Regions from separate parts of the Limnothrix redekei LRLZ20PSL1 genome, predicted to be linked through region 1. Evidence: predicted binding sites of a transcription regulator. Region 1 holds the regulator's gene; the other holds the start of a gene.

Region 1 (11,364 bases):
AAAAATTTTTGACAGAAAATTGTTATTAGAAAATCTTATCAGATCTTTTTGATTTGATACTAAATTTGATACTAAATTCAACATTTGACATTCGACTCAATGTTTACTCCAAACAGTAATTAATGAATTTTCAAATGAATCATTTGATTACAAAATTAATCTAAAAAAGCCAATTACATAATTCATTTAAATTGACAGATTGAATCAAAAAGTTGAACATGAAGATTGAATCAATAAATTAAATGAGTTAATTGATCAAGTAAATTGGACAAGTGGCTCGCATGATCAAATTTGACCGCTGGAGATCGAATCATTGACTAAAATTGATATATTTCACTATGTAATCACTCTGGTAGCATTTCGCACATCATTTAGATATCCCTTGACCATGCTTGGGTTAATACTGAACAATTGACCTATAGAGAGAGCATGATTGACTCTGAAAATGTTCAAGGACAGTGATATTTCCATCACAGAGTAAAAACAATCCAAGAATATTGATTGATAGGCTGCTCTCGTTAATACTTAGACAAAAATCATGAGTTTGATCAGCTCACTTGCTAAGACTTCCCAGTTTAAGGTTGGCCTTAAAAAGATGGGTCATGATGTATAGGGCAGGAATTTGCATGAGATAGGCCTAATGAGACGAACTTCCAAGGGTGTTCGGCTATGCCTTTACGTTGCCTTTACCTTTGGGAAAGTTCTGGTCATGGGGTTGGTTAAATGAGTAGGATCACTGGGATTCTGCTGGACAACCGCCCCCAAGGGCTGGCTGCTTTCTGGGTGGGAGGACTGCTGGAGTCGAATGGGCGGAAATGATTAGGCAAACCGGTGGCGGCAATTTTGCCAATCAATCCCCTTGGGGGTTGAGGTTTGGGTGGTTAGGCTGAAGTTGACAACGATCGAGGTCATTTGAGGTCAGTCATGCTATGCCACTCACGATCGCGCGGCCACAGGATCTAGGAGGTTAATTCAGCGGTGGGGGACTCAGCGATTGAAGTGCTGGTCGTGGAAGACAATCCCACGGATGCGCGATTATTAGAGATGATTTTGGCGAAGGTGACGACCCAAGGGTTTCGTTGGCGAAGGGTCGATCGCCTGAGCGATGCCCTGACGCTGCTGAATCAACGGCGGTACGATATTGTGCTGTTGGATTTGGCCCTGCCGGACAGCTACGGGTTGGATACGATTCGGCGGGTGCGATCGGCGGTGGCCGATGTGCCGATCGTGGTGCTGACGGGGTTGGATGACGAGGCGATCGGGTTGGCTTCCTTGCGCGAAGGGGCCCAAGACTACCTCTTAAAAGATGAATTGCGGCCAAATTTGCTGTCGCGGGCCATGCGCTATGCGATCGAGCGACAACAAATTTTGGATGACCTGCGCCACAACCGCGAAGAATTGCAACGGCAGGAGTCGTTTTTGCGGGCAATTGTTGACGCGAACCCAAACTTTATTTTTGTGAAGGATGAACGGGGGCGATTCACCCTGGTGAATGAGGCTTTGGCGACCTTTTATAACACAACACCGGGACGAATGCTGGGCAAAACAGAAGCGGAACTGAGCGGAAACACGGCCCAGGTGCAACATAGCCAGCGAGAGGAAGAATCGATTATTGAAACCATGCAAGAAAAATATATTGCCCAAGAACCGCGCCGCAGCTCAACGGGCGAAGTGCGTTGGTTTCAAACCATTAAAAAGCCCTTGATGTTGCCCAATTCAACCCAACGGCAACTGCTGGGTGTGATTACGGATATTACGGAACGGCAACAGGCGGAGGCCCTGCTGTGGCAACAGGCGGAACGGGAACAACTCCTGAGCCAAGTGACCCAGCAAATTCGCCGATCGCTAGATTTGGGGGAAATTCTGCAAACGACGGTGCAGACGGTGCGCGAAGTGTTGGGGGTGGATCAAACAGCCATCTATCGTCACTTGACTCCGGCGGGGATGGCGAGTCGATCGGACTCTGACCCACCCAGCACCCATGCGCTGGAACTGTCAGCAATGAATTGCCGCGATGCCGCTCGCCCAGTCTGTGGCAGCGAGGCGGTGACCGACGGGGCGGGCCTGGAGCGGTTGCTCTACCTCGTAAAGCATGAGCTCTGGGAGGTGGAGGATGTGCTGGTGGACGATCGTTGGCCGGCGGCTTATCGGGATGCCATTGCCCAGGCGGGGGTGCGTGCCATCTTGGCCGTGCCCATTTTGCGAGGGGAAGCGGTGCCGGTGTTGCCGCTGAAAATGGACGATCGCCCAGAGGGCGGGGCCACCACGGGACATCCGCCTAATCCGCTTGGAGATGATCAGTGGGGACTATTGGTGGTGTATCAGTGGCACGAACCCCACAGTTGGCAAGCCTGGGAAATTGAGTTTTTGAAGCAGTTGGCCGGCCAACTGGCGATCGCGATTCAACAGGCGGAGTTATATCGACGGTTGGAGTTGGCCAACCGAAAGTTGGAGCGACTGGCTACGTTGGATGGCCTGACGGGCATTTCCAACCGCCGCAGTTTCGATGAGGCCCTGGCCCGAGAGTGGCAAAGGGCCTTGCGCCAACAATCGCCCCTGGCGATTTTGGTGGGCGATATTGATTCGTTCAAAACCTATAACGATCGCTATGGCCATTTGGCGGGGGATGATTGTCTGCGCCAGGTGGCCCGCTCGATCGCCCAGGCCGTGAAGCGATCAACGGATCTCACATTTCGCTATGGCGGGGAAGAATTCGCGGTAATTTTGCCGGAAACCCACATCGACGGAGCCATGATAGTTGCTAATGGCATTCTCGAAACCATTCGCGATTTGCAAATTCCCCATGCCTATTCGCCTGTGGCTTCGATCGTGACCCTGAGCTTAGGGGCCGCCAGTCTGATTCCGCGTGCCAATTTAGATCCCTCGGCGCTGGTGGCCGCAGCTGACTTGGCCCTGTTTGAGGCTAAAACCCGTGGTCGCAACCGAGCTTGCCCGAGCGGTGAGTTGTCCCACTGAGTTCTGTGGTGTGGGATCAACTCAGATCACATCAGTTAACTTGAGCAATTTCAGCAACTTTCAGATCACACCAGTTAACTTTAGTCACTTCACTTCAGCCAATTTCAGCAACTTTCAGATCACGTCACTTCACTTCAGTGAATTTCAGCAAACAATCAGCAAACCAATTGCGATCTGTTTAGTTGAGAGACCTCAGTAACTCCAAAGAAAACCTAGTAAAGGGGCACTGAGCGATCGATCTCTAGGGCATAGGCATGAATACCGCCTGTGATATTTTTCACGACTTGACAACCCTTCCCCTCTAGCCACTGACACATTTGAGCCGATCGTAACCCGTGGTGACAGATCACCCAGGTTTCCTGATTAAAGTTCAGGATCGATTCGATCATGGTGCTCCATTGCTCATATTCACTCAGAGGCAAATTAATAAATCCAGGGAGTTGCGACAAGGCCAATTCTTGGGGTTCCCGCACATCCACCAGTTGCACCAGTCCCGTCGGTTCGCGTAAATAGGCTGCTAAATCTTGCACAGTCACGGTATCCATTAGCATTCGTTCCAAATCACGCTTCTGTTCAAAAGGAGTGAAAAACCGCAGCAAACTGCGATTACTTGAATTTGATCGAGATTGGCCGAGAAGAAGCCCCTGTGAAGGGAGTCTTCATCACCATAGCCCGACTTTTAAAGACTGGCGACTAATTGTATAAACCAGAACTTAACAGCATTTTTTGCAGACACTTCGGCCAATTTCAAAAAATTGTAAACAGCAAGCCACTTTGGGATTAACTCAATTTGGGCGATGAAGTCATGGTTTATACCATCGATCAGCATTAAGTAATCGCCATCAAAAATCGCCATTAAAGCCAGTCAGCCAGGCATGGCCATGACTGACCAGCAATTATTTAGGGAAATTGGTTGAGAGCCGATCGAGCCGGGGCCAAGGTCAGCCCTTCCACAGCACAGCGGGTGATGAACCCACTGTTTTAGACTGTTTTAGGTAGGAGGGTTTGGCCCCTTGGCCCATCAAGCCCTAGTCGAAGTTTTTGATGATGGCGCTAGCAAATTCCGAGCACTTCAGCGGCGGATTGACAGGCGGCTCCATCTGTCGAGCCAGATCGTAGGTCACTTCTCGCTGTTCGATCGACTTGGCCAAACCGGTCTTAATCAGATCGGCCGCCTCTTGCCAGCCCATGAATTCCAACATCATTACGCCAGACAAAATCACCGATCCCGGATTCACTTGATCCAATCCGGCATACTTGGGCGCAGTGCCGTGGGTGGCTTCAAAAATGGCTGCGTTGTCACCAATGTTAGCCCCCGGAGCCATGCCCAAACCGCCCGCGATCGCGGCGGCCGCATCGGACAAATAATCGCCATTCAGGTTCATGGTCGCCAGAATTGAATATTCATCGGGGCGAATTTGAATCTGTTGGAAAATGTTGTCAGCGATGCGATCATTGACCATCACTTTTTCCTTCCATTGGCCGTTGCCGTGGCTGTCCCAAATTGCTTCCAAAACTTCGCGCACTTCTTGGCAAATGGCTTCCCGCTTTTCGGCGGGGTAGCTGTCATAGCCGGGATCAATCAGCTTGGCGTTGTCCTCGATCGACAGGCTAGGATTCTTCTCTTTATTGCTCAGAATCCACGACTCCCGCTCAGTCACGCATTCGGCACGAAATTCACCGGTTGCCACCGCATAGCCCCAATCCCGGAAGGCTCCTTCGGTGTATTTCATGATGTTGCCCTTGTGAACCAAGGTCACGGCCTGTTTATTTTTGGGCAACCGCAGGGCGTTTTGAATTGCCCGACGGACTAGGCGCTGGGAACCGGTGATGCTGATGGGTTTGATGCTGATGCCGGAATCTAACCGAATCTGTTTATTTTTCAGTTCCGGAGTTTCGGGAATCAGTTGATTGTTCAGAAAATCAATCAATTGATCGCAGCCAGGAGTGCCTTGTTTCCACTCAATGCCGAGGTAAATATCTTCGGTGTTTTCCCGATAGATAATCACGTCCAGTTTTTCGGGGCTTTTGTGGGGAGAAGGCGTGCCGTTGTAATACTTACAGGGACGAACACAGGCGTAGAGATCAAAAATTTGCCGCAGGGCTACATTGAGCGATCGAATGCCGCCGCCAACGGGAGTCGTGAGGGGGCCTTTAATCGCCATGCCATATTCCCGAATGGCCGTGAGGGTGTCTTCGGGGAGATATTGATAGGTTCCGTAGACTTCACAGGCTTCGTCGCCCGCATAGACCTTGAACCAGGAGATTTTGCGCTGACCACCGTAGGCTTGTTCGATCGCCGCATCAAGCACGCGCTGGCTGGCGGGCCAAAGGTCAATGCCCGTGCCATCGCCGCGAATGAAGGGAACGATCGGGTTGTCGGGGACGATCGGTTGACCGTTTTCAAAGCGAATTTTTTCACCGACGGTGGGGGGCGTAATCTTGTCGTACATGGTTGCGCGAAAAACGGATTGGGGTAACTATACCGTGCGACTCGCAATTCGGCGGGTCATGGCGCACAGACTCGATCGATCGGAGACATCGCCCATCGATCGGTTGATCAGCATTGATCGGCACTGGTCGGCATTGATCGATGTTGTGAATCAGTGTTCATCGATGTTGTGAATCAGTATTAATGGGCCCCGGGCTGATTGGCCTAAGCCGAGGCCAGGTCGATCGCCCGGCGGCGGGGCACTTCATAGCTCCAAAAGTCCTTGGCCATTTCCGTGTTGGGAAAAATCATTCGGGCCTCGTTCAACAAATCGTGAAAGTCGATCGCGTTGCCCGGGGCGTAGCGGGGGCTGAAGTGCGTGATGATTAGGGTTTTGACCTGCGCCGCCAAGGCCACTTGGGCGGCCATGGTGGTGGTGGAATGGAGCCGCTCAAAGGCCAATTGTGAATCCGCGTGGGCAAAGGTCGCCTCGTGGATCAGCACATCGGCATCCTGGGCTAGCTCAATCGATCGCTCACAAAAAATCGTGTCGGTGCAATAAACCCATTTGCGTCCTGGTTCCGGCGGCGCACAGAGGGTTTGGCCGTCAATTGTGCGGCCGTCGGGCAGGGTGACGGTTTCGCCGCGCTTCAGGCGGCCATAAACCGGCCCGGCGGGAATTTCCAGGGCCCGAGCTTTTTCAATATCAAATCGGCCGGGGCGATCTTTTTCCGTGACTGCGTAACCATAGGCCGGAACCCGGTGCTCCAGCAGTTGGCAATGCACCGTGAATTCGTCGTCTTCAAAGATTTTGCCCGGTTCCACGGTGTGGACTTTGACGGGAAAAGAAAACCGGGTTTGGGAATAGCGCTGACAGGCTTTGAGATAGTCCGAGAGGCCGGCGGGCCCATAGAGATCGATCGGGTGAGGTTGCCCCGCCAAGCCAGAACTGGCCAACAATCCCATCAACCCAAAGATATGATCCCCATGCATGTGGGTGATGAAAATGCGGGTGATTTGGCTCGATCGCACTTCACTGCGCAAAAGCTGATGTTGCGTGCCTTCGCCGCAGTCAAATAACCAAGCTTCGGCCCGCTGAGGCAACCGCAACACCAAACTGGAAACGTTGCGCGATCGGGTCGGTACGCCAGAACTCGTGCCCAAAAACGTCACTTCCAAGATGGTTGCTGCTCCTGCGAATCGATCGCCCTTATCTTGCCACGGGCGGGGCCGTTCGTTGCACCCGGAAGCGCCCCGGTCGATCGGGTCTGGCAACCACTCCCATTTCGTATCTCAAGGGCTGATGCCCATGGCTTGGGGGCGGTTAACTGGCACTGTCGGGGTTGCCGATCGCCGGGTGGTAGCGACTTGCTAGCAGTTCCGATCCTGATGCGCCCATGACCTCGGATAGATAGTCGGCAGTGGCCCCCACGGCGGCGATCGCCCGATCGTAGTCCAGCCGAGTCGGACCCAAAATGCCCACACTGCCAAGGGGCGATAGGCCGTTGCCGTAGAGGGAAGAAATGAGCGTGTAACCCTGAATGGGTTCCCAGGGGTTTTCCATGCCAATGCGGATGCGCACCCGGCGCTCATCTTCTGGCTCATCAAAAATCAGCGACCACAGTCGATCCTGTTCCGCTTCCAGCAGATGAATCAGGGTTTGCACCTGTTGCAGCTCCGAAAACTCCGGTTGGCGCAACACCTCCGACACGCCGCTAATCAAAATTCGGGTGGCGATCGGGGTTTGGGCCCGGCGCGCCAAATGAATCAAGGCTTCTCGCAGGGCTTGGCCCCGGCGATCGAACTCCCGGCCCAGCTCATCCCAATCCAAATGGGCCACGGCCAAGAGGGAGTGATCCCGCAGGCGAGCATCCAAGAAGTTCGACAGAATCACCAACTCCCGCTCCAGGGTTTCTGGATCCGGTAGGGGAGCCTCTTCGGTGTTCGGTAAGGGCACGATCGCGGAGTGGCTTTGGTAATCATCCGTCACCACCAACACCATCACCCGATCGACCTCCATGGGCAGCAGTCGCACGTGGCGCACCTGAACCGTGCGGGTTTGGGGCAAGGCGATCGCCGCAATGCAACCGCTGAGGCGAGCCAACAATTGGGCCGCTCCCTTCAGCAACACTTCCAAGTGGGGCGACGAAGCATCCAGGCGATCGCTCAGGAGCTGATTTACCTTTTGAGCTGTGCGATCGGACGGGACAGCGCAACGATCGACATAGACCCGATAGCCCGAGTCCGATGGGACGCGCCCGGCTGACGTGTGGGGTTGGTAGAGCAAGCCGGCCTTTTCCAAGGCCCCCATGGCATTTCGCACCGTCGCCGGACTCGCATCCAGTTGATATTCTTCCACCAGCACCTTTGACCCCACCGGCTCGGCCGTGGAGATGTAGTGACGGATGGTGGCGAACAAAATGCGCTCTTGGCGTTCGGTGAGCTGAAACTCCATAAATTAGGAAAAATCGAAAACGGCGATCAGTTGGATGGGGCAATGAAAACGGGGGGCGCGATCGGGTTGATCGCCCTGGCAGAATGGCTACCAATGAGACCGGGCGGATCGATCGCCTAGCACTGGGCAGGCGGTTCAGAAGCTCGACTGCCTCCTATTGTAGGGGGCGGCGGCGGGAGCAATCTGTCATAGCTGCAACTTAGATCTGAATTGGATCTGGATTGGATCTGGATTGGATCTGAATTAGGACTTGACTAGGCGTTGAGTTAAAGCTGAGTTGAAGCTGAAGCCCGGTGCGCGAATTGCAGTCTAATGGACGGTTAACGAGCGTTTTCAAGCGAACATTACCAATCAATCTTGTCAATAAACATCGTCATGGACGATCGAATCAAGGGACGCTGGGCTGCTCAAGGGTTGGCGGCGATCGGGGCGATCGGGCTGTTGGGGGCTGGAGTTGCCGGGGCCACGGAGCCAGCCCAACCCCGTTGCTTGGCGGACTTGCCCTCCGCGATCGCCCAGTGGCAACAGGATCCCCGCTGGGCCCGATCACACTGGGGATTCTTGGCCCGCACCTTGGATCCTGCCAATCCCCAAACCTTGATTCAGGGGCAAGCTCAGCAATTTTTTGTGCCGGCCTCCAATGCCAAGTTGTTTTCCACGGCGGCGGCCCTGGCGGTGTTGGGCCCCGAGTTTCGATCGCCCACGCGGGCCTATTGGCGACCCAAAAGCGCTACCCAACCCCGGCCCGCTTGGTGGATTGTGCCCGGTGGTGACCCCACCATCACCCACCAACAACTCCAGGCTTGGGCCGATCGCCTAGCGACGTTGCACCCGCCCACGGAGGCGCTGGATGTGGTGGTGTTCGATCGCTCAGAAACTCCGCCCAGTTGGGAATGGGATGATTTGACCTATGGTTATGCTCCCGTGGTGAACCGGGCCATGGTCGATCGCAACGCCGTTTCCTTGACCTTTCGCCCTCAGTTTTTGGACGGTGCGCCGAGTTTGGAAGTGCAAACCCAAGAGCCAGTGGAAGGGTTGTTGAATTGGTTTCAGCCTCGGGGATTTCAGGCTTTGCCGGCCGACGCGGAACCCACCTGGCAATTGCAACGCGATCGACAAACGGGATTGATTCTGTTCACTGGGGGGCTGCCCATGGGCACATCGGCCCAAGCGGAAGTGGCCCATCCCCGACCGGGCCAACAATTCGCTTGGCTCATTGCCGATCGCCTGTCGGAGCAATTTTTGCGCCAGGTGCGATCGCGCCCGTTGGCGGCCCCGCCACTACCGCCACCCGTGAATTGGCAGCGATCACCCCTGGAAGTGGCCCCCCTGCCTGCCCCTGCCTACGATCGGTTTCGGAATCCGCCCGTTGTCCCGATCGTGAATCTGCGGAATCCGCCCACGCCCTTGGGACAGCCCACGGCGGAACTGGCATCGGCCAATCTGGCAGCGGTGATCAGCCAGGTGAACCAAGCCAGCGATAACTTGGGGGCGGAGGCCCTGTTGCGTTGGTTGGATCCCGATCGCCCCATGGATCGGCTCACAACCGTCTTGACTGATTTGGGTTTGGATCCAACGGCCTATCGGCTGGTGGACGGTGCGGGCCTGTCGCGCCAAAACCTGGTTAGCCCCGAGGCGATCGTGCAACTGCTGACGATCATGGCTCGATCGCCCCATGCCCAGGTTTACGAAAATTCCCTGCCGATCGCGGGGGAAACCGGCACGTTGGCCAACCGCTTTCGGGACACTCCCCTAGCGGGCCAGTTACGCGCCAAAACCGGTACGCTGACCGGCGTGGCGGCCCTGTCTGGCTACCTGAATCATCCTGAGTGGGGGCCCGTGGCCTTCAGTTTGATGATTGACCATGCCAACACCCCCACCCGTGACTTGCGGGCCGCGCTGGATCAGGTGGTGCTGTGGCTGTATGGGGCGCGATCGTGTGCCAACTGAGCCATTCCCAACCGCCCTCGATCGATACCTCAGCATCGATCCTCAGCGCAAGAAATTCGCTGGATCCTGATCGCGGCGGTGCTTGGTGGGAATCGGTGGCCCCTGGCGATCGCCCGCCAAAGCCGCCGTCGCCTCCAGGGCTTCACGCAGATATTTCGCCGCATAAATCGACATATCCCGAGGCACGCTGATTCGATCGCGTAGATATCGCAACGCCACATCCGACCCCGACGGCGGCACACAAACCTCACCCGTCATCATCCGCGTCAGGGCACAGCGCAACGCCTGATCCACCAACTCATCGTGACTGGGATTCACCCGAATTAAGTTCGCCCGATGCTTCAAAACCCGAAACAGCGCCTCCGATCGGGCTGTGTCTGGCTCCTCATAGGTTGCGTCCGGCAAGCCCAACCAAGGGCCATGATCCACCTTGGTTTGATTGATCGCAGTTTGTGGATCTTGGTTTTCCCAACAGCCGCCCATTTGTGGCGGCAAATCATGGGCGTGGGTGTGAAAATCGCTTTGGGTTCCGCGATAGGTCGATCGAGTTTCCATCGCCGCAAACCAATCTTTTAAACGGGGATTTTCGTCCCGTAATGAATAGCCTTTGTAGTAAAACAAGCTGGCATTCATCCGCTCCACATAGGGCGTGAAAATCACATCTGCCGTACTGAATTGATCTAAAAAATAAGGCCCAGAAGTTGCCGCCAAGGCCGCCTCAACGGAGGTCACCACCTCCAGAAATTGCCGCCGATTTCGAGCCTCCTGCTGCTCAGACAAGGTTGGATAGCAAAGCCAGGAACACCAAGCCCGAAACAACAATCGTTCCAAACGGCGCAAAGGCAACACCAGCGCCGACTCCATGCCATAGACCAATGGCCCAAATGCTTGTTCCAAAGCCAGCAAAATATCATCACTTTCTGTGATCAAATACCCATCTAGTTCCAGGGCTGGCAACATGCCCGAGGGCACTTTTTGCTTATACCACTGCTCCTTTTGGCCGTAGCAAAACATCGTGACCTTTTCGATGCGGTAAGGAATTTGCTTTTCCTCTAGCCAAAGCCAAACCTTTTGGCAATAGGGACACCAAGCATGGTGATCGCGATAGAGCGTGACGCGGGGTTCAGCATCCGGTTGCCCAAATAGTCGCAATTTTGCCTGGGAGTTGGTGGGCCCATGGACTAAGTTCGGTTGCCATTGGGTCAGCGCTGCTAAATCAGTCCAAGATAGGGGGGCAAGGGTCATGGTTGGTGATGTAGCAAGCCTATTCAAGGTTTCATTCAGTTCTAGATTAGGATATGCAGCCCGGTTTGATAACGTGAAACATACCCAAATTCAACTTTGGGCTTTTTAAATATTTGCTGAATTTGCTGAAAAGAGGTCTGAGAGGGATCTTTTAGTGCGGGTCAAGCATCAATTATCGTAGGGGCAAGGAGCTGAAGCATCTTATCTATGTTGATTGCTAAGACACACAGAGAGAAACTTTGGCTCTTCAGACATCCTTTTAGGTATTGGTAACTGAGCCTTTGCCACAGCCCCTTGGTTTTGCTCT
Region 2 (11,364 bases), on a different contig from region 1:
GCCAATATAGATTTCCATATATTTTCATGACACGAGACCAATCACCCAGTGGGAGCTTCAAAAGGTCTGTTTTCCAAACTCTATTGTTGAAATTTTCTATATGTCGCCCGTGATGATCTCGACGCTGTTCAAAGGGAGAAATGGCTAGAATCCAGTTAATTGGATTTTGGAGAGGGGCAATCGGAATTGGCCGCAAGGAGTGAATTTTTGAGTTCAGTTCAGATGATTGGCGGTTGGAAATATGAGCGATCATTTCCAAATTTGGAATCGGAAGCCAGGGTGCTTCGATTTCCAAGGTGTGTTGGCGTGGAATATTTTGAATCGATAACCGTAATACCCAGTCATCAGGAAATAGTTGAGAAAACTGCTTAACTAAAGAACAGATATCTGGATGAATAAAATCATCATCATCTAGAGCAATGGTGTAATTTCCGGTTGCATTCAAAAGCCCTGTGAACCGCTGTAAAACTTCTCCTCGAAATGGACTGATTAAGGCGCGAACACGCAGGTCATCGGTTGGGCGGGGCTGCACCCCTGGTGGGTAAACCATCACAAATTCGACCGGCCCTTGCACAGTCAAGAGACGAGTCAGCCAGTCCTGACTAAATTTACCCGTTGTAGCCGTAACGATGGATAAAAAAGGGCGATCGTTCATGACGCAGGGTAGCGATTTGTGAATTGAAGCCGCGAATTAGGTGATTGAGCAATTCAGCAGCAGGCGTGACCAGATCAGACCGGAATGCTGCTGAATGTCACTTGAGCTGGGGACGATCGCGCTATTTAGCTCCCTTTGTCCACCAAGCGAGGGCGTACTCATCACTTTGGCCCACAGCCGCCTCCTTGAGGGCCACTCGCACCCGGTAGCGGCCGGTTTTGGGCACTTCGCAGAACACATGCTCCACGCTGTCCGCAGAACTGATCGATCGACAGGGGTTGGTGGTGGTGGCCACGGTTTCCCCTTCCGGAATCAGGTACAGATCAAAATCGCTCAGACCTTTGTTCACAAAACCTTCGCCCCGATCAAACCGGCCATTACTATTGCGATCGAGCAAGTCCACATGGCGGCTCCAAGTGAGGGTCAAGGCCGCAAAGCTGCCGCCCTGGAGCGGTTGGGCGATCGGGTAGTCGTGAACGGCGGGTTGGTCATCCTTCAGGGCCAAGGATTGGAACGCCCAGCCCACCAAGGGCACAGCCTCGTCCGGCTGCCATTGTCCCGGCGCAAACTGTTGATAGGCCCGGTAGGCATTCAGTTGACCCGCACCGATTTGTTCATCCAGCGGAATCGTCGGATCGCTGAGGGCATCGGAATCGAGCCAGGTTTTCTCGTCTTCGCGCCACACATCCCGCGTCATCCCGAGGCGGTTGCCATCTCCCGCGTCCTTGGCCTTGTCTGCGGAGTTCATCAACACGGCTTTCATCACCTGGTGGCGACGGGCATCCTTGCTCCAACGGGCTTGGTTTCCGGCAATCTGCCGCTCGGCCCACTCCTGAAGCAGGGCCACGGTGGCGGTGACATGGGGTGTAGCAAAACTCGTGCCACTGGCATAGATCACCTGGCCACCCAGTTCATACAACCCCACATCGGCCCCCGGAGCCACCAGCCCGATCGACCGCCGCAACCCCGCATTGCTTTCGAAGCCCACCAAATGCCGGCCGACCCCCGTCACCACATTCCCCAGGTTGGCAAAATCCAACTTGGAAAACTGCCCCCGGAACCGACGGGTAAAGGCCACGTTAATACCGTTAAAGGTGTCCGTGGGAATTGAAATGCCCCCGTCGCCCTGATTGCCCGCAATGAGATACAGCACCTCATGGGCCCGCGCCGACCAATCCACGCAAAGGGTGAGCAGGGAATTGCCATCCAACATGGCGTTCAGTCGCTGATCCTGGCTGAGCGGTTCGCCAAAGCTAAAGTTAATGGCTCGCACGTCTCCATGGTTTTGCAGGGCCACGGACTGGCTGGCTAAACATTCCCCAATTTGGCCATTGCCTTCGGATGGGCCCGTGGCCGCGGAATAGAGCATGGCCCCGGGAGCCACGCCCCGAGCCAATTTCCCCGATCGCCCAATCATCACCCCCGCCACACTGTGGGCATGGCCATCCACATATTCATCGGGCCCTGGCCGCTCTTCCAAAACCAACAGGCCCGCAGGTCGGAAATCATCCGCATTCCCCACCGCTTTGTCATAGCCAAAACGACCGGGCCGACCAATTTCCACTTGGCCAATGCCAATTTTGCGGCCGGTAATGTTGTAGGGCGCTTGATGCAGTCGATCGGAATCAATGCCATCGGGCCCTGTGGACAGCGGCAACAGCACGGCGGGCAGAGTGGCGCTGGCGGTCGTGGCGATCGAGCAGCCGATCGCCCCTAACAACACCAAGCGCCCACTCCGAATCAGGGCTTGGTCAAGGCGATCGAATCGGAGGGAAAACAAATGGCGCGATCGACCCATAACTCCTCACTGAATAGCTATTGAAAGCTGACCGAATTGCTCGCTCAATTAGGGCGATGGACAGATTTTGGGCGAATCTTGGGCGAACAGATCCTGATCCTGTCTTGATTGTGGATAAATCGTGGATGCTGTTTGGGTTGTAGCGCGATCACTCGTCAAGAAACCCTGAAAAACCTGCAAGTTTTAACAAATATTGTTCATATTCTGTTAAAACAAATACAATTTCTACCCTTGCCCGCCCCCAGAGGACGCACCCACCATGAGCCAAAAGCCCATCGTCGTCGCCCCTTCCATTCTATCCGCCGATTTCAGCCGCCTGGGTGAAGAAATTCGGGCCGTAGATGCTGCCGGTGCTGATTGGATCCACGTTGATGTCATGGATGGTCGCTTCGTGCCGAACATCACGATCGGCCCGCTGATCGTTGAAGCCGTGCGTCCTCACACCCAAAAGCCTCTCGATGTTCACCTAATGATCGTCGAGCCGGAAAAATATGTGGATGCGTTCGCCAAGGCCGGCGCTGACCACATCACGGTTCACGCAGAGCACAACGCCTCGCCCCACCTGCATCGCACCCTCGCCCAAATCAAGGAAGCCGGTGCCAAGGCTGGTGTGGTGTTGAATCCTTCAACCCCGCTGGAATTGATTGAGTACACGCTGGAACTGTGCGACCTGGTGTTGATCATGAGCGTCAACCCCGGTTTTGGCGGCCAGAAGTTCATCCCCGGTGTGTTGCCGAAGATTCGCAAGCTGCGTCAAATGTGCGATGAGCGCGGTCTCGATCCTTGGATTGAGGTGGATGGCGGCCTGAAGGTGGACAACACCTGGCAAGTGCTCGAAGCGGGTGCGAACGCGATTGTGGCCGGTTCGGCGGTGTTCAACGCGCCGGATTATGCCACCGCGATCGAAGGAATTCGCAACAGCAAAAACCCCGCCACTCGCGAGCTGGCTGCGGTCTAGGATTTTTCGGGTGGCCAATGGGCTGGCGATTTTCGATCATTGCAGATTGACCGCCCGCCCAAAACCATCAATCAAGATTGCTGTAGCTTGACCATCACTCACCACTCAATCAATATCAATTCGATGAGCGATCTTAGCCAATTCAGGCGATCGCTCATCTTTTTATTGAGTTTCTGTTTGAGTTTTTGTTTGAATTTTTGCTTTTGAGTTGTTTGCTTAAGCTGTTCACTTATTTTTTGCTTAAGCATTTTGTCTATCGCTGATCTATTTTTTGCTTAGTTTCTTCCTTAAGTTTTTAGTTACAACGCCATTCGAGTTTCGATCGCCCAGCGTGCCAGTTCTGTGCGATTGCTAAGTCCCGTTTTGCCTAACATATTGCTAACGTGACTTTCGATCGTGCGCTGGCTGACACTCATCAATTCAGCAATTTCCCGATTCGCCATGCCCCGCGCCACCAACTGCACCACCCGCGACTCCGTGGGGGTCAGTTCCACGTCTTTTGGCACTTTGAATTTGGGCGATCGATCTCCCTTCGCTTGGTAACGAATTAACCGAGAAGCCTGTTTCAAAGAAGACTCGACTTGGGCCACCAATTCTTCCGGCTCAAAGGGCTTGGTCATGTAGATATCGGCCCCCGTAGTCAGCCCCTTAATTCGATCCTGGCTTTGGCCCTTTGCTGACAGCAACAGCACCGGAATCCAGTTTGTTCGTGGGTCTTGACGCACGGATTTCACCAGGCTGTAGCCATCCATTTCCGGCATCATCACATCACAGATGATCATATCTGGCAAATCTTGCTCAAGCTGTTCCAGGGCCTCGCGACCGTTACTAGCCGGAATCACCACATATCCGTGAAATTCCAAATAATCTTTGACGAGCAAAATCAGATTTGGATCGTCATCGATGAGTAAGATTCGTTTTTGAATACCAAGATTGCTTCTTCTCATAGGAAGCGAAAAGATCTTTAGGAAGAGCGGAAGCTAGCACGATCGAGTGCGATCGCCTACCTTTTTAATCACTCAGGTTAATTTCAGTCCCGTTGAATGAGCTGCTCAAGGAGCTGCATAGCTCAAGGAACTGCATAGCCTACGGTTCGGGAATTTAAGGGGGAAATTAAATTCACCGCAATTGTTCACGACCACTTCGCCGCCACTTCACCGGAACTTTGTCGCAATACGCCGCAGTAATGTGCCGCAATCATACGACTAGGCTGAACTCAGGTTCGTGGTCGCTGGGCCACGGGCAGGAAATCCGAAAAACCAACCACGGCTGGGCAAGTTAACCAGCTACGGACAGGATTGATGGGTATTTTTTAACCTGACTCCTAGTTTAGGGCAATGCTGGTGTTGAGTGCTACCAGTAATTTCGCTAGGCAGTCCTGATTCCCGAGTGCAACGGCTGCCCAGTTCCGCCGCTCAGGGAGCCATTTGGGGCAAAGATCGCTCAAAGAAAGCCAAGGACTGTACAACACGTCCACCCATGAGATGTTCCTGAATGATCTGCTCAATCGCTGCTGGGGTGGCGCGTCGATACCACACACCTTCGGGATAAACCAGCAGGATCGGCCCTTCCGTGCAAACCCGCAAACAGTTCGCTTTTGTCCGAAAAACCACGGAGGACGGGGAAAATTCTGAACCGGAGGGGTTGCCTGGGCCGGTTCCGTCAAGACCCAATTCTCGCAATCGCCGCTTCAGATAGTCCCAGGATTCCAAACTGGCATCCTTGGGGCAGCAAAGGGGTTTGGTTTGGTCGGCACAAATGAAAACGTGGCGTTCGATGCGATCGATTCCCAATGTCCGCACCACAGGCAGGAGCGATCGCGCCTCCTCGGTTGGGGAATTGGTTTGGGTATCGACGGGGCAAGGAGTTGAGGCATCGAAATCGGGTCGATCGGCCTCTGGGTTCGGAAGGGAAGAATGCAATGGGGCTGCCATGGGGCGATGCAGTAGGGCTGAGGGTGGTTGGCGAGGCGTGCCGGGCGGGGCGATCGGGATCTTTCCAAGTTACGCCCTGGTTGCCAGTTCGGGAACCCGTACAGAGGGGTCTGTTGTCAGGCCCCATGGTCTCCAGTAAATTAGCACTCGGATGGAGAGAGTGCTAAAAGTCGTTGGTCAGGCTGCGACAGACACCCTGTCAGCACCGCGCAGTCAGCACTGCACAACAACGGGTTTTCAGCCTTTCGCCTATCCGCTTCACCATTGGTCTAGCTTTTCACTTCAAACCTCTGGAGACAGATTCTGTATGGCAGCCGTATCGTTGAGCGTATCGACCGTGACTCCTTTGGGCGATCGCGTATTGGTCAAAGTCGCCGCCGCTGAAGAAAAGACCGCTGGCGGTATTCTCCTGCCCGATAACGCCAAAGAAAAGCCCCAAGTTGGCGAAGTCGTCGCTGTGGGCCCTGGCAAGCGCAACGATGATGGTAGCCGCCAAGCTCCCGAAGTCAGCACTGGTAACAAAGTTCTCTACTCCAAGTACGCTGGCACGGACATCAAGCTGGGCGGCGAAGATTACGTCCTGCTCTCTGAAAAAGACATCCTGGCGGTTGTTGGCTAATTGAGCCACGGCCCGAGCCGTCCCGATCGACCGCTGCTCTTTAAGGGCTGCTCTTCAAGGGTTGACGGTTCCTCGGCTCGATCGCCCGGTTAAATCAATGACCCAACCGGGTTAACCAGCCCAATCCTGGGTTGCGCAAAACTCCTCATCATTAATCTCCAACAGGCAGATCATGGCTAAGAAGATTATCTACAACGAAAACGCCCGTCGTGCCCTTGAGCGCGGTATGGACATCCTGGCGGAAGCCGTGGCCGTCACCTTGGGTCCCAAGGGCCGCAACGTCGTGCTCGAAAAGAAATTTGGCGCACCCCAAATCATCAACGATGGTGTGACGATCGCCAAAGAAATTGAACTGGAAGATCACGTGGAAAACACCGGCGTGGCCCTGATTCGCCAAGCCGCTTCCAAAACCAACGACGCAGCGGGCGACGGAACCACCACCGCCACCGTCCTGGCCCACGCGATCGTCAAAGAAGGTCTGCGCAACGTGGCCGCTGGTGCCAACGCCATCACCCTGAAGCGCGGTACTGAAAAGGCCGTCGCTTACCTGGTGGATCAAATCAAGGCCCACGCTCGCCAAGTCCCCGAAAACGACTCCAAAGCCATCTCGCAAGTGGCAGCCATCTCCGCCGGCAACGACGAAGAAGTTGGCCAAATGATCGCTGATGCCATGAGCAAAGTTGGCAAAGAAGGCGTGATCTCCCTGGAAGAAGGCAAGTCGATGACGACTGAGCTGGAAGTTACCGAAGGGATGCGCTTCGACAAGGGTTATATCTCGCCCTACTTCGCCACCGACACCGAGCGGATGGAAGCAGTGTTGGATAACCCCTTCATCCTGCTGACCGACAAGAAAATCACCCTGGTGCAAGACCTGGTGCCGATCCTGGAGCAAGCCGCTCGCGCTGGCAAGCCCCTGCTGATCATCGCTGAAGACATCGAGAAGGAAGCCCTGGCCACCTTGGTGGTGAACCGTCTGCGCGGTGTGCTGAACGTGGCCGCTGTGAAGGCTCCTGGCTTCGGCGATCGCCGCAAGGCCATGCTGGAAGACATCGCCATCCTCACCGGTGGTCAACTGATCACCGAAGATGCTGGCTTGAAGATCGACAGCACCAAGCTGGAGCAACTGGGTCAAGCCCGCCGGATCACGATCACCAAGGACACCACCACGATCGTGGCCGATGGCAACGAAGCCGAAGTCAAGGCCCGTTGCGAGCAAATCCGCCGTCAGATGGACGAAACCGAGTCCTCCTACGACAAGGAAAAGCTGCAAGAGCGTCTGGCCAAGCTGGCTGGCGGTGTGGCAGTGGTGAAGGTTGGCGCGGCCACCGAAACCGAAATGAAGGATCGCAAGCTGCGTCTGGAAGATGCGATCAACGCCACCAAGGCGGCCGTTGAAGAAGGCATCGTGCCCGGTGGTGGTACGACCCTGGCACACTTGGCTCCTAGCCTGACCGATTGGGCAAACGCCAACCTGAAGGACGAAGAGCTGACCGGCGCACTGATCGTGGCTCGTGCCCTGACGGCTCCCCTGAAGCGGATTGCTGAAAACGCCGGTCAAAACGGCGCGGTGATCGCTGAGCGCGTGATGGAAAAAGACTTCAACGTGGGCTACAACGCTTCGAGCGGCGAATACGTAGACATGTTTGAAGCTGGGATCGTTGACCCCGCCAAGGTGACCCGCTCGGCCCTGCAAAACGCTGCCTCGATCGCGGCGATGGTGCTGACCACCGAGTGCATTGTGGTTGACAAGCCCGAACCGAAGGAAGCTGCTGGTGCTGGCGCTGGCATGGGCGGCGGCGACTTCGACTACTAAGTCTCGCCCACAATCCTTGTCCCGGGCATGGTTCAGGGAATCGTTACCCAACTTGTAAGGGTAACGATCCCTCCATCGCCCAGGCAAACTCAAAAGTAAATCGGTTGGGAGCTATGCCACAGGCAGTTAGTTTCCAGCCGATTTTGCATGAACGGTGATTCCGAATGGGTTGGCTTCGCTGGATCTTTTGCACAAATCCGCAAGAAACCCTCATGCCCCAGCCCCTTCTTTTCAATTGGGCAGTGGGAAACCAGCGCTATTGATCTTCGGCGCTATTGATCTCCGGCGATCTCATGGCGGCTGGTTGAGTTCCTTTGATGGTGGACCCATGAACAAAACAGCCCATCAACCCAATTCATGGGCAACAAAAAAGCAGCACTCCCATGGGTACTGCTTTAAGACTGAAAGCTTAATCGCGGGTTGAATTCTCAAGAACGGCTCAGAGCATTCATCAGCTCCAAACAACCGAGATATGCAAGATATTCCGGAAATTTGGGAGATTCAGAAACTTTAAGTTGCTCAAGACAGAACTGAGCCAACCCGTCGATCAATTTGCAATTGAATGGTAGGGATTTTCAACCGTACAGCGAAAGAGGGCTAATCAACTGGTTTTAAAGATCGTTGAGTTGAAACGACTAAAGACAATTCTTGAATCAAGCTTTGAAGCTTTTTGGGCCAAGCTGGGATTGAATCAGAATTTTCCTCAAACCGTTGTCAAGCGATCGGGGCTGAACGGCCGCTCACCCCAAGTTACGATTCCGCCTTCACCAACTTGACGTTCTTCGCCAAGCCCAAGAACTGCAACAGTTGGATCGTCATCCAAGTGGCATCAATTTCCCACCAAGCCAAACCATGGCGAGCGGAGTATTGATGGGCATGGTGGTTGTTGTGCCAGCCTTCGCCATAGGTCAGAAGCGCAACCCACCAGCAGTTGGTGGAGCGATCGCCTGAGTCTTCAAAGGTGCGATAGCCAAACTTGTGGGTGGCGCTGTTCACCAGCCAAGTGCAATGCCACAGGGAAACCATCCGCACGCAGATGCCCCAGAGCACAAATGACCATCCACCCATCAGGTACAGGATGACAGCGAGGGGAATTTGCAGCAGCAGGAAGTAACGATCGAGGAATTTATAGAAGGGATCGTCGCCGATATCCTTGGTGAAGCGGGGAATTTCGCTTTCGGCGGGCACTTCGTACATCATCCAACCGATGTGGCTCCAGAGGAAACCCTTAGTCGAATCATGATGATCCGGATCGGTGTCCGAATGCAGGTGGTGGTGGCGGTGCAAGCCAACCCACCAGATGGGGCCACCTTGGCAGGAGAGCGTTCCACAGAACACGAAGAAGTACTCCAACCACTTGGGAACCTCGAAACTGCGGTGGGTGACGAGGCGATGCCACCCAAGGGTAATTCCGAGGCCGCCCGTCACCCAGTGGAGGAAGATCATCAGGCCAACGGCTGCCCAGCTAAAGTTTTGCGGCAGAAATGCCACGACGGCTGCGATGTGCATCGCCGTCATAAAGATAATTACGCCCCAGTCTGGGCGCAAGTTCTGTGCGGACGTTGCGGCAGTCATTCAATTACCTATGTCATCGATGCGCTAAATCAGCGTATCATTTCCTATTTGAATTTCTTCACAATGGACTGAGCATCCAGTTTGACCGAAATTCAGCGGTGGTGTGGGTTGGCGCTGCGAAATTAAGGAATTAGCAGCAGCAGCGGAGGGGCGGCTCGATCGCGATCGGGGGTTTAGGGAATTTTTGGGATCATGAAACCTTTCGATCACGATCACCCCGGGGATCAATGCCAGTTTAAGTCAGGAATCCCTGAAAACATTGGGGATCACGGGCGATCGACCTGCTCAGATTGGTTGTGTTTTGACCTTGATCAGCGCATCTTTGCCCCTCAATTTTGGGTTTTTGGTGATCTTGATCGAGCAATGGAGCGGTATTTTAGAGAGCTTGCCTAATTTTGGCAATTTTTTGGGCGCAATTACAAAAATTCAAGCCATTTGGGGTTAGTTCGGTCATGGGGATTCAGATGGATCAGGCCACTAAGGGCGGTATCACGGTGGATGCGGCGGCGGTGGTGCAGCGAGCGGTGGAGGAGTTAGGGCCCCGATTTGGGCAAATCGATCGCGCGGTGCAGGCCAAACTGAAGCGCGTGCTGGATGCGTTTCGGGCGGAACGGGTGGGAGCCCACCATTTTGCAGGGGTTTCGGGCTATGGCCACGATGATTTGGGTCGGGACACGCTCGATCGCGTCATGGCCCGGGCCCTTCAGGCCGAAGCCGCGATCGTGCGGGTACAAATTGTGTCGGGAACCCACGCGATCGCCTGTGCCCTCTTTGGAGTGCTGCGGCCCGGCGATGAGTTGCTGTCCGTGGCTGGTAAACCCTACGACACCCTGGAAGAGGTGATCGGCAAGCGGGGCAACGGTCAAGGATCCCTGATGGATTTTGGGGTCACCTACCGGGAATTGGACTTGACCCCGGCCGGGACGATCGATTGGGAAGCCCTGGCCCAAGCGATTCGTCCAGAAACAAAGATGGTCACGATCCAGCGATCCTGTGGCTATGATTGGCGACCCAGCCTCTCCGTTGCCGACATTGGTCGGATTGTGGCGATCGTGAAGGCTCAGAACCCAAGCACGATCTGCTTTGTGGACAACTGCTACGGCGAATTTGTGGAAGACAACGAACCCACCGCTGTGGGCGCAGACCTGATGGCCGGCTCCTTGATCAAAAACCCCGGCGGCACGATCGTCACCGCTGGGGGCTATGTGGCCGGTCGGGCTGATCTCGTGGAGCAAGCAGCCTGTCGGTTAACGGCTCCCGGCATTGGTTCTGAGGGAGGGGCGGCCTTCGACCAACACCGACTGCTCTATCAGGGTTTATTCTTGGCTCCCCAAATGGTGGGAGAAGCGCTCAAGTGTAATTATTTGGCAGCGCGGGTGTTTGCCAACCTGGGCTATCCGGTGAATCCGACTCCGGACGCTGCCCAAAGCGACATCATCCAGGCTATTAAGCTGGGCAGTGCCGAAAAGGTAATTGCCTTTTGCCGGGCAGTGCAACAGGCTTCCCCGATCGATTCCTACGTGGATCCCGTGCCGGCCGTGATGCCCGGTTATGAGGATCAAGTGGTGATGGCTGGGGGCACATTCATTGAAGGCAGCACCTCAGAGCTGTCGGCCGATGGGCCCTTGCGCGCACCCTATGTGGCCTATTTCCAAGGGGGAACCCACTGGACCCACGCGGCGATCGCCCTGGAAACGGCCGTGGCGGCGATCGGCCCCGCAGGCAGTGCCCTGGAGTCTTAACCACCAGTAATTTGGCTCAATGGGCGGTTTAATCAGCAGCGCGCTCCACTGAACCGCCCAGACAGTCCATGGGAGCATTCCATTCGCACCAAACCCTTGTTTCCAAGAGGTGCGCTAAAATCAAATCAGTCCGGGTATGAGATAGCCCCCTGATGTGGTAGAAGCTCGCAACAACGCCAGCCCCGATCGCCCATCTCCCAGCGGTTTACACCCCTGACAGCCACCCCCGGCATCCAACGGCCCGCCGCTGTCAAGAGACTGCCCGCGCTC

Evidence for each region. The regulator HrcA, encoded in region 1, represses chaperone genes, less so after heat shock. The targets are predictions, from matches to a motif close to TTAGCACTCNNNNNNNNNGAGTGCTAA.
Region 2: groES (co-chaperone GroES) is a predicted target of HrcA. The motif match lies at 5,486-5,512, and genes of this name have one in related genera.

What each region holds. Positions count from the first base shown of each region.
Region 1 is NZ_JAZAQF010000049.1:7,536-18,899, reverse strand. Features, by position in the region: gene VPK24_RS08030 (diguanylate cyclase domain-containing protein) at 979-2,976, shown strand; gene VPK24_RS08025 (rhodanese-like domain-containing protein) at 3,189-3,521, opposite strand; gene VPK24_RS08020 (hypothetical protein) at 3,656-3,832, opposite strand; gene VPK24_RS08015 (NADP-dependent isocitrate dehydrogenase) at 4,005-5,429, opposite strand; gene VPK24_RS08010 (ribonuclease Z) at 5,633-6,586, opposite strand; gene hrcA (heat-inducible transcriptional repressor HrcA) at 6,732-7,862, opposite strand; gene dacB (D-alanyl-D-alanine carboxypeptidase/D-alanyl-D-alanine endopeptidase) at 8,238-9,812, shown strand; gene VPK24_RS07995 (glutathione S-transferase family protein) at 9,855-11,057, opposite strand.
Region 2 is NZ_JAZAQF010000074.1:65,478-76,841, reverse strand. Features, by position in the region: gene VPK24_RS12560 (glycosyltransferase family 2 protein) at 1-655, opposite strand, end outside; gene VPK24_RS12555 (S8 family serine peptidase) at 777-2,453, opposite strand; gene rpe (ribulose-phosphate 3-epimerase) at 2,713-3,411, shown strand; gene VPK24_RS12545 (response regulator transcription factor) at 3,711-4,358, opposite strand; gene VPK24_RS12540 ((2Fe-2S) ferredoxin domain-containing protein) at 4,827-5,345, opposite strand; gene groES (co-chaperone GroES) at 5,653-5,964, shown strand; gene groL (chaperonin GroEL) at 6,137-7,777, shown strand; gene VPK24_RS12525 (acyl-CoA desaturase) at 8,528-9,352, opposite strand; gene VPK24_RS12520 (methionine gamma-lyase family protein) at 9,847-11,094, shown strand.